Linked DNA regions of Thiorhodovibrio winogradskyi. The protein of the gene in region 1 interacts with the protein of each later gene in a pairwise test. Links are inferred from orthologs where the notes say so. Each region holds a gene or a part of one and is shown on either strand. Other genes may lie near its edges. The genes, in order: ftsH and hflC.

Region 1 (5,408 bases):
ATCATGATGGCCCCCATCCCTAAACTGAGGCTAAAAAATGCCTGGCCCATGGCGCTCAGAATCGCCTCGCCAGCGCGCCCTTGGAACTCGAGAAAATCGGGCCGAAACAGATAATCGAGCCCCTGCATGAAGGCCCCGGTCTGAGCAGCGTAGGCCACCATCAGGATCAGCAGCACGAAAAGCGCCGGCATTAAAAAGCGCACGGCCTGCTCCAAACCGCTGGTCACACCACGCGCCACCACCAGCCCGACCATGATCATAAAAACGCTGTGCCACAGGAAGAGCTGCCAAGGATCAGCGATCAAGGCAGAGAACACTTGTGCCGAACCGGCCGCGTCAATCGACGAAAAGGCGCCAGTGCCGGCCCGCAGCACATAGGCCAGGGTCCAACCGGCCACGACACTGTAAAAGGACAGAATGAGAAAACCGGACAGGATGCCAAGCCAGCCGACAAGTTGCCAGATGACGGGCGCCTGCTGGGCCTGCGCCAATGCGCGCATGGTGTTGATTGGGCTTTGCCGGCCACGGCGGCCAAGCATGACTTCGGCCATCATGATGGGAATACCGATGACCGCCACGCACAGCAAATAAACCAGCACAAAGGCACCGCCCCCATACTCGCCCGCCGTATAAGGGAAGCGCCATATGTTACCAAGCCCCACCGCCGAGCCACTGGCCGCGAGAATAAAGGCAAATCGCGAGGACCACATGCCATGGATGCTGGTGGATGTTGCCATGGGTTTCTGCTCTGCGGAATCGTCCTGGTTAAAGCGTTGGTGATCAGCCGCTGGTTGTCAGGCACTCACTTGCGCGCGAACACAATCTGCAAGCTCTGCTGCCATCTTTTCAACCTGATCGCGGTCGCGACCTTCCACCATCACCCGCACGACAGGCTCGGTACCCGATGGCCGCAGAAGTACCCGACCCTGCTCGCCCAAACGCTCCTCAACCGCACGCACCGCATGCTGCACCTCAGGTCGGTTAATGACATCGCCCTGTTTTTCCAAACGCAGGTTGATCAGCGCCTGCGGATAATGCGCCACTGCGTTCGCGCCATCCGCCAGGCTTTGCTCTGAGCTCGCCAGTGCCGCCAACACCTGCAGGGCGGCGATGATGCCATCACCGGTAGAGGTGCGGTCCCGGCAAATGATATGACCGGAGGGCTCCCCCCCAAGAATGCCATCATCCGCCTTGAGCCGCTCCATGATATAACGATCCCCAACCTTCACCCGCGCAAAGTCGATACCCAGTTGCCGCAGGGCCTGCTCAAGTGCGAGATTGCTCATCAGGGTACCAACCACGGGCCCCTTAAGACAGCCCATCTCCAGACGCGACTTGGCGATCAGATAGAGCAGCACATCACCATCGATCAGACGCCCGTTGGCATCCACCATCAGCACCCGGTCGCCATCACCATCGAAAGCGATGCCCAGATCGGCCTGTTCCCGCCGGACAGTCTGCTGCAAGGTTTCCGGATGCAAGGATCCAACGGATTGGTTGATATTGAAGCCATCCGGATCGACACCCAGGCTAACAACTTGCGCGCCAAGCTCATCGAACACATAAGGCGCTATGTTGTAAGTCGCACCATGAGCGCAATCCACCACAATCCTCAAACCCTTTAGAGAAAACCAAGCCGGCACCGTACTTTTGCAGAACTCGATATAACGTCCGCTTGCATCCTCGACCCGTTTGGCTTTGCCAAGCTCGCTCGCGGTCACTGCCTCAAGCGGCAGTTCGAGTTCTTCTTCAATCGCGCGCTCGGTTTCATCAGGCAACTTATCCCCGGACCCGGAGAAGAACTTAATACCGTTGTCCTGGTAGGGATTATGGGATGCGGTGATAACAATTCCCGCCACCGCGCGCAGCGTGCGGGTCAGATAGGCCACACCTGGGGTCGGCATGGGACCGAGCAGACGGATATCCAATCCGGCCGCGACCAGTCCCGCCTCCAAGGCGGATTCAAACATATAGCCAGAAATTCGAGTGTCCTTGCCGATCAGCACCTTGCGACCATTGCCATGGCGCGCCAACACCCGCCCGGCGGCCCAGCCGAGTTTGAGCACAAAGTCCGGGCTAACGCTTGGGTCACCCACACGGCCGCGAATCCCATCGGTTCCGAAGTATTTTCGCATGCGCTTGTCTTTTACCAAGATATCAAGCTCGACGTGGCGAGCTGATGTGTCAATAAAGCTCAGAGTGCGGCACCAAACCGCGGGATGAAGCGGCTGTTTGACGGGAAGCGACCTAGGCCGCGATGCGCGTCGCCTGGACCATCTTCATGGCCTGCACGGTCGCGGCAACATCATGCGTCCGTACAATGGCCGCGCCCCGCTCCACCGCCATGACGGCGGCTGCCAGGCCCGCCGGTAGACGCTCGTTCAGATCCGCGCCAGTCACGGCGCCGAGCATGGATTTACGCGACAGCCCCACCAGCACCGGCGCCCCCAGTGCCACAATGGACTCAAGTCGCGCCAAGAGTTGCAGATTATGCTCCAGGCGCTTGCCGAAACCAAATCCCGGGTCTATCAGCAGTCGCTCGAATGGAATGCCGGCATCTTGGGCGGCATTCATGCGCGATTGCAGAAAGCCCGCGACCTCAGCGACCACATCGGTATAGTCCGGTTGCTGCTGCATCGTCTTGGGCTCGCCCTGCATGTGCATCAGCACCACCGGCACTTGTAACTCGGAGGCCGCTTCCATGGCGCCAGGCGCCTGCAATGCACGGATGTCATTGATCATACCGGCGCCAGCGGCGACGGCTTCACGCATGACCAAAGGATCGGAGGTATCGACCGAGATCACGGTCTCCAGAGTCGACGCGATCCTGGCAATCACGGGAATCACCCGTCGCAACTGCTCGGCGCCACTAATTGCGGCGGCGCCAGGCCGCGTCGACTCACCGCCGATATCGATGATCGCCGCCCCCGCCTCGGCCATCGCATGGGCATGGTCACAGGCGGCCTGGGCATCGGCATGGCGCCCGCCATCAGAGAAGGAGTCGGGCGTGACATTGAGCACGCCCATCACTGAGACCTGACTTGGATGTGGCGTCAATGCTCGCCCGCGGGATCGCCGATAGGACCAATGCCGCTGACAGCCTTGCCGTCCTCATTCGCGGTCGCGGGTGCCTTGGCGCTGCCACCTGGCGGGCGTTGGGTATCGTTATCCCAGTCCTTGGGTGGACGCGGATCACGGCCATCCATGATGTCGTTGATTTGATCAAGATCGATGGTTTCGTACTTAATCAAGGCCGCCGCCATGTGATGGAGTTTCTCCATGTTTTCGTTCAACAGATGCTTGGCACGCTCGTAATTTCGATCAATCACGCTGCGCACTTCCTCGTCGATCACATGCGAGGTTTCATCCGAGACCGATTTGTGCTGAGTGACAGAATGACCGAGAAAGACCTCTTGTTCGTCCTCCCCGTAGGACAGCGGACCGAGCCGGTCGGACAGACCCCAACGGGTGACCATGTTGCGCGCCAGCTCGGTGGCACGCTGAATGTCGTTCGAGGCACCGGTGGTGACCATTTCTGGTCCAAAGATCAATTCCTCGGCGATACGCCCGCCAAAGAGACTGGAGATCTGACTCTCGAGCCGCTGCTTACTGTAGCTGAAGCGATCATCCTCCGGCAGGAACAGGGTCACGCCCAACGCCCGACCGCGCGGAATGATACTGACCTTGTGCACCGGGTCATGCTGGGGCACCAGGCGTCCAACGATGGCGTGACCAGACTCGTGATAAGCCGTGAGCTTTTTCTCGTCATCGGACATCACCATGGAGCGCCGCTCGGCACCCATCATGATTTTGTCCTTGGCCTTTTCCAGATCCTGCATATCCACCAAACGCTTGTTGGAGCGCGCGGCGAAAAGCGCTGCCTCATTGACCAAATTGGCCAGATCGGCACCCGAGAAGCCGGGCGTGCCACGCGCGATGATGGATGCCTTCACATCCTCGGCGGTTGGCACCTTACGCATGTGGACCTTCAGAATTTGCTCGCGTCCGCGCACGTCGGGCAGGGGCACCACCACCTGACGATCGAAACGACCGGGACGCAACAAGGCCGGATCAAGCACATCGGGCCTGTTGGTGGCGGCGATGACAATAATGCCCTCGGTGCCCTCGAAGCCGTCCATCTCCACCAGCAATTGGTTGAGCGTCTGCTCGCGCTCGTCATGACCACCGCCGAGACCGGCGCCGCGATGACGACCAACGGCGTCGATTTCGTCGATGAAGATAATGCAAGGAGCATGCTTCTTGGCCTGCTCGAACATATCCCGCACGCGCGAGGCACCAACACCCACAAACATCTCGACAAAGTCCGAGCCTGAGATGGTGAAGAAAGGCACCTTGGCCTCGCCAGCGATGGCGCGCGCAAGCAGCGTCTTACCCGTGCCGGGCGGCCCCACCATGAGCACACCCTTGGGAATTTTTCCGCCAAGCTTTTGAAATTTCGACGGATCTTTGAGGAAATCGACAACCTCGACCACTTCGTCCTTGGCCTCTTCGGCCCCGGCGACATCCGCGAAGGTCACCTTGACCTGATCCTCGCTCAGCATGCGCGCCTTGCTCTTGCCGAAGGACATGGCCCCGCGACCGCCGGCGCCGCCCTGCATCTGGCGCATGAAGAAAATCCACAGGCCGATCAGAATGAATAGCGGGAACCAGTTGATCAGGATCTGCATCAGCAGTGACTGCTTCTCCGGCGGCGCGGCCTTGATCTCGACATTGTTATTAAGCAGATCACCCACCAAGCCGTCATCGCCCGGACTGTAGGTGGTGAAGCGGCGACCGTCGACGCTTTCCCCCTCAATGGTACGTCCCTTGACCACCACTTCCCTAACCTGACCTTGCTGCACCTGCTCGAGAAAATCCGAGTAGGCCATGGTCCGCGGCGTGGTTGGAGCCGTGGTGAAATTGTTAAAGACGGACATCAGCACAATCGCTATGACCACCCACAAAAGCAGATTCTTTGCCATATCACTCACAGACGCAGTCTCTCCGAAAATCGTCCGGCATGGCCGGACACCTTGTCGATCATTGACTTAATTATTGAGTCAATAATTGAGTCGATTATTGAGTCGATTATTGAGTCGATCAGGCGGTATTGATCAATACCGGGTGATCAACCCGGGTTGCCACCCCCGCATCCTGACACAGGTAGACGCGCAAAGCCAAAGTCAGCCTGTCGCATCAGCCTAAGCCCCTACACTAACAGGGCCTTGACCCGGACCTGTTTTGGTGACTGCCCGGCAAGCTGGGCGAAAACCCTTGGCAACCAGGTAGGTCTCACGGCTGTTAGCCCGGGAGGCATCCGGCTTGCGCGTCACCACCCGCTCGAAACAGCGGCGCAGTTCGCGCACGAGTGGGTCAAAGCCCTCACCTTGAAATGTCTTGACCACCAG
Region 2 (5,994 bases), 3.5 Mb from region 1 along the record:
CGCAGCGCTTCGATGCCATGCTGGCGGCGGGTTTTGAAGCCGAAGTGGCGCGTTTGCGCGCGCGCGGTGATCTGCATCCCGCTTTGCCTTCGATGCGCGCGGTCGGCTATCGGCAAATGTGGCACTATTTGGATGGCGACTGTGATTTCGCGCGCATGCGCGAGCTTGCCATCACGGCAACGCGGCAACTCGCCAAGCGGCAGATGACCTGGCTGAGATCCGAGAGCGATTGCATCTGGCTGCCCCAGGGGGGCTCCCTGTTGGATCGGGCGCTGGAGAGGCTGGCAAATCTGGCGGCCATCGGTGAGTGCTGAGCTGGCGCGGCCCTGGCGCGGCCCAGGGCGCTTGCTGGCCGCAAGGTGACAAGAATGGCGCCTTTTTTGCTTGGACGTCGGACCAAAGGTCGCCAGTGAGACCATGACCCGGCGGCTCTGTGATAACGTATCACTTGCATTGACGTCCTATGCGTGCAAGCGCATCGTCGCGACCTGGCCCCTGCGAGCCTGATTGCCGCGGTTGCCGGCCTCCTCCGTGGTGTGCAGAACGGCGGTGGATGATCGTTGCGATCATGCGTTGATGGGGCTGCCCAATAACAACAAGAGAATTTCACTATGTCGAAGGGACACAGTCTTCAGGATCCGTTTTTGAACGCATTGCGCAAAGAGCGCGTGCCGGTCTCGATTTTTCTGGTCAATGGCATCAAGCTCCAGGGACAGGTCGAGTCCTTCGATCAGTTCGTGGTGTTGCTCAAGAACAATGTCAGTCAGATGATCTACAAGCACGCGATTTCCACCGTGGTGCCGTCACGCAACGTCAAATGGTCCTATCCAGAGGATGACCTCGACCTGGATGAGAGCGAGGCGGAATGAGGCGGTACCTGCCGCGGGTTTGCCATGTTTGAGCGGCCGGACGCGGGCGAACGCGCTCTTTTGGTGCAGCTGGCCATCGGCGGAAAGCTGGACGCGGAAGCCAGCACCGAGTTCCGGCTGCTGGCCGAGGCCGCCGGCGCGCTTGAGGTGGGCTGGCTCACCGGTACCCGCGCCGCGCCCGATCCGCGCTTTTTTATTGGCCAGGGCAAAGCGGCTGAGTTGGCCGAGCAGCTGGCCGCCACGGGCGCCGAACTGGTGATTTTCGACCATGCCCTGAGCCCGGCCCAGGAGCGCAACCTGGAGCGTCGGCTGTCCTGTCGGGTGGTGGATCGCAATGGGCTGATTTTGGATATTTTCGCCCGCCGCGCGCGCTCTTTCGAGGGCAAGCTGCAGGTGGAGTTGGCGCAGCTGCGGCACCTGTCAACCCGCCTAGTGCGCGGCTGGACCCATCTTGAGCGCCAGAAGGGCGGTATCGGCCTGCGCGGACCGGGCGAGACCCAGCTCGAGACCGACAGGCGCCTGCTCGGCCAGCGCATTGTCGCCTTGAACAAACGCCTCGAGCGGATCGAGACCCAGCGCGCCCAGGGGCGCCAGGCGCGTGATCGCGCCGAGATCGCCACCGTCTCCCTGGTGGGCTATACCAATGCCGGTAAGTCCACGCTCTTTAATCGGCTGACCGCGGCCGGGGTGTTTCAGGCCGATCAGCTTTTCGCTACCCTGGATCCCACCCTGCGACGCTTGGAGCTGCCCAATGCCCCGGCCGTGGTGGTGGCGGATACCGTGGGCTTTATCAGCCAGCTGCCACATGAGCTGGTGGCGGCCTTTCGCGCGACCTTGCAGGAAACGCGCTCGGCGGCGCTGCTGCTGCATGTGATCGATGCGGCGGGCAAGGAGCGCGAGCGCTGCGAAAGGGATGTTGAGCAGGTGCTGACGGAGATCGGCGCCGAGTCGATTTCGCGCCTGCGGGTGATGAATAAAATCGACCAGCTTGAGGATCAGCGTCCGCGGGTTGATCGGGACGCGGCGGGGAATGTCAGCACGGTATGGCTGTCCGCTCGAACAGGTGAGGGCGTGGATCTGCTGGTGGACGCACTGGCCGAGCGCTTTCGCGGCCAGGTTGAAAATTGTCAGCTTGAGCTAAATCCTTCCGAGGGTGCGTTGCGCGCCTGGCTCTATCGACACGGGCAAATTCTTGCCGAACAAGCCAGGGATGACGGTGGCTGGACCCTGGAGGTGATGATCGAGCCCGAGCGACTGCAGCGGGAGTTGCGGCGCCAGGGTCGTGCGCGACCCCAGCCAAGGGAATTTCCTGTATGGTAAGGCTGCGCATTGTCCCCCGGGCCGGGAAAACCTAAAATGCCCGTTCGATGGTCGTGGCGCGGCACGCATTTAGCACCTTCGAATCACCTTTAAAGAACGATTAGCCCAGACGGAGACACTATGGCCTGGAACGAGCCGGGAGGCGGAGGCAAAGACCCCTGGGGGTCCCAGCAGGGAAACCAGGGCGGACCGCCCGATCTCGACGAGATCGTGCGCAACTTGCAGGACAAAATGAAAGGCCTGTTCGGTGGTGATTCCGGATCTGGCAAGGGCTCCGGTGGCGGGGCGGGCGGCGGTGCACCGCTCGGGCCGCTTGGCAAGTGGACTATCGGTATCGTTGTCGGGGTGCTGGTGGTGCTTTGGCTCGCCACCGGTATTTATATCGTCGATCCCGCTGAGCGCGGTGTGGTGCTGCGCTTCGGTGTCTATAACAGGATGACCCAACCCGGCCCGCACTGGCACTGGCCCTGGCCGGTTGAGCAGGTCGAGATTGTCAATGTCGACGAGATCTCATCCTTTAGTCACAAGGCACTGATGCTGACCCAGGATGAGAACATCGTCGATGTCGAACTCACCGTGCAGTCGCGCATTGAGGATGCCGCCAATTATCTGTTCCAGGATCAAAATCCGGAGAAAACCCTGCGCGATGCGACCGAGACCGTGGTGCGCAAGACCATCGGCGGCAGCAAGCTCGATTTCATCCTGACCGAGGGTCGCAGCGCCGTGGCGGCGACCATTCGCGAGCGGGTTCAGGCCTTGATGCGCGAGTACAAAACCGGTCTGCTAGTCACCTCCATTAACATGCAGCCGGCCAAGCCGCCGGAGCAGGTCAAGGAGGCTTTCGATGACGCCATCAAGGCGCGCGAGGACAAGGAACGTTCCGAGAACAAGGCCGAGGCTTATGCCAATCAGATCCTGCCGCAGGCGCGCGGTGAAGCCGCCCGCATCGTGGCGGATGCCAAGGCCTATCGCGATCAGGTGATCGCCGAGGCCGAGGGTGAGAGTTCGCGCTTCCTGGCGGTGCTGGAGGAGTATCGCAAGGCGCCCGAGGTGATGCGTGAGCGCCTGTATCTGGATACCATGCAAGAGGTGATTGGCGACAGCCAGAAAGTGCTGATCGACGTGCCGGACAGCAATAGCCTGATGTATCTGCCGCTGGATCAACTCATGAAGAACCCGGGCGCGAGTCGCGACGGGGCCCCGGCAAGTGTCTCTTCAAGCGGGAGTAGTGGCAACGCGAGTGGTGCGAGCAACTCGATAACGCAACGGCCGATGCGCAATGTGAATCGCGAACGGAGGACCCGCTGATGACAGACCGCATGAAACTCCTCTCGGGCATCGCTGTTCTGGTGCTGGTTGGCTTGGTGACGGCCTCGGCGTTCATCGTTTATCAGTGGGAGATCGCGATCAAGCTGCGCCTGGGTGAAATCGTCGGGCCCGAGTACAAACCAGGCCTGCACTGGAAGGTGCCGGTGCTGAACAATGTGATCAAGTTCGACGCACGCATTCAGACACTCGACTCCCAGCCGGAGCGCTTCCTCACCATCGAAAAGAAAGACGTCATCGTCGATTCTTACGCTAAATGGCGCATCAATAACGCGGCGCAGTTTTTCCGTTCCACCGGCGGCGACAGTGCCCGTGCCGCGCGTCTGCTTGCCGAGCGTATTAATACCAGCCTACGGGACGAATTCGGTCGCCGCACCATTCAGGAGGTGGTGTCCGAAGACCGCCTGGAACTGATGCAGGTGCTGACCAAGACACTCGACACCCAGGCCACTGAGTTGGGTGTGGAGGTGGTGGATGTGCGGGTGAAGAAAATCGATCTGCCGCCCGAGGTGAGCGAATCCGTCTATAACCGCATGCGCGCCGAGCGCGAGCGTGTGGCAAGCGATCTGCGCGCCAAGGGTCATGAAGCGGCTGAACGTATCCGCGCCGATGCTGATCGCCAGCGCACCGTCATCCTGGCGGACGCCTACAAGGAGTCCGAGGAAACCCGTGGCCTGGGTGATGCGAAAGCCGCGCGGGTCTACGCCGAAGCCTTCGAGCAGGATCGCGAGTTCTACGCTTTCTACCGCAGTCTGGATGCCTACCGGAAGTCGCTCGTCGACAAGGGCACCACCCTGGTGTTGGCGCCTGACTCGGAATTCTTCCGCTATTTCAATCATCCCCAGGGCGCGGCCGGCTCCTCGGACGACGCCGGCACGGATGGTCGTCTGCGTGTGCGCTAGCAGCGCGCGTTGCTGGCTGCCGGCGGCTATTCTGGATTTGATGCACGATGTGGCATGACTTCCTGGTGGCTCTGGCGCTGGTGTTCGTCATTGAGGGCGTCATGCCCTTCGCTGCCCCCGGGGCCATGCGCCGTATGATGGAGGAGGTGGCGCGCCAGAGTGATGGCAGTCTGCGCATCGTGGGCCTGCTTAGCATGGCCTCTGGGGTTGTGCTGCTGTACTTTGTTCGTTAGCTGACAAGCGACCCCATGATTTCCCATTCCGCACCGCGCCCGGGCTGCCGCCGTCCGCGCCGCCCTGGCTGTGCCGCAACCGCACCCTGACTCCGGCAAGCTCATGACCATCAATCAGGACCGCTGGCTTCTCCCTGCTGGCATTGAGGAAATTCTGCCCCAACAGGCGCGCGATATTGAGCGCCTGCGCCGCTGCCTGCTCGATCTGTTCGATGCTTGGGGCTATGATTTGGTCATTCCGCCCTTTATCGATTATCTCGAGAGCCTGCTGATAGGCACCGGGAGCGATCTGGATCTGCAGACCTTCAAACTGACTGATCAGCTCAGCGGGCGCCTGCTTGGCGTGCGCGCGGACATGACGCCGCAGGTGGCGCGCATTGACGCCCATCAGCTCAGGCGCGAGGAACCCACCCGGCTGTGTTATCTCGGCACTGTGCTGCATACCCGCTCCGATGGCTTTGCCGGCACCCGCAGCCCGCTGCAAATCGGTGCCGATATCTATGGCCATGGCGGCGCCGAGAGCGATGTCGAAATTCTCAGGCTGCTGCTGACCACCCTAGAGACCGCCGGAATCGGCTCCGCCTACCTTGATCTCGGGCATGTGGGCATCTTTCGCGGCCTGGCTGAACAGGCAGGACTGTCGCGGGAGCAGGAATTGACGCTCTTTGGTATCCTGCAGCGCAAGGCCAGCACCGAACTTGCAGCGCTGCTCGATGAGGCTGGCGTCGAGCCAAGCGAGGCGGATATGCTTCTGGCGCTGGTTGAGCTGAACGGTGATGATGCGCTTGAGCGCGCTGGCGAGCGTCTTGCCAAGGCTCGCGATAGCGTTCATCGGGCGCTCGGCAATCTGCGATTGATTGCCGAGGATCTGCACGCCTGGATGCCCCAGGTGCCAGTGCACTTCGATCTGGGCGAATTGCGTGGCTATACCTACAAGACCGGGGTGGTTTTTGCTGCTTTCGCGCCTGGGTGGGGGCTCGAAATCGCGCGCGGCGGGCGCTACGATGCCATTGGCGAGTTTTTTGGCCATGCCCGCCCGGCGGTCGGCTTCAGCACTGATCTCAAAGGCTTGATTGAGCTGGCCGCGCCCGCTGCCGAGCACCCTTTGGTTGGAGCTGGCGCCGTGCTCGCGCCCAATGATCGCGACCCCGGATTACAGGCGCTGATCAACGAGCTGCGGGCATCCGGTCGGCGGGTGCTAAGCTGGCTGCCTGGTCAGCAAGGTCATCCGGCCGCGCTTGGCTGCGAGCAGCGCATTGAGCGTCGCGATGGGCGCTGGCAATTGGTACCCATGGTGGCGGGCCAATTTTGACGGAGCGACTCTCGATGGAGCGAGTCTGGAGC

What was found.
Region 2: the proteins of ftsH (region 1) and hflC interact in binary tests that used the Escherichia coli proteins (3 or more experiments, as listed by UniProt). The link is inferred for Thiorhodovibrio winogradskyi from one-to-one orthologs.

The regions. Positions count from the first base shown.
Region 1 is NZ_CP121472.1:3,850,543-3,855,950, forward strand. The notes cover bases 2,519-5,408. They hold ftsH (ATP-dependent zinc metalloprotease FtsH), read right to left. Parts: upstream 4,983-5,408; coding sequence 3,054-4,982; downstream 2,519-3,053. Other genes in these bases: folP (dihydropteroate synthase), read right to left, coding at 2,519-3,027; rlmE (23S rRNA (uridine(2552)-2'-O)-methyltransferase RlmE), read right to left, coding at 5,202-5,408. In the rest of the region: Thiowin_RS17695 (sodium-dependent transporter), read right to left, coding at 1-737; glmM (phosphoglucosamine mutase), read right to left, coding at 795-2,135; more of folP, read right to left, coding at 2,248-2,518. UniProt on the Escherichia coli protein: Acts as a processive, ATP-dependent zinc metallopeptidase for both cytoplasmic and membrane proteins. Plays a role in the quality control of integral membrane proteins.
Region 2 is NZ_CP121472.1:379,927-385,920, forward strand. What follows is about bases 2,458-5,456. They hold hflC (protease modulator HflC), read left to right. Parts: upstream 2,458-3,496; coding sequence 3,497-4,417; downstream 4,418-5,456. Other genes in these bases: hflK (FtsH protease activity modulator HflK), read left to right, coding at 2,458-3,497; Thiowin_RS01950 (DUF2065 domain-containing protein), read left to right, coding at 4,465-4,650; Thiowin_RS01955 (ATP phosphoribosyltransferase regulatory subunit), read left to right, coding at 4,754-5,456. Also shown: tRNA (adenosine(37)-N6)-dimethylallyltransferase MiaA, read left to right, coding at 1-314; RNA chaperone Hfq, read left to right, coding at 612-869; ribosome rescue GTPase HflX, read left to right, coding at 894-2,189; more of hflK, read left to right, coding at 2,310-2,457; more of Thiowin_RS01955, read left to right, coding at 5,457-5,962.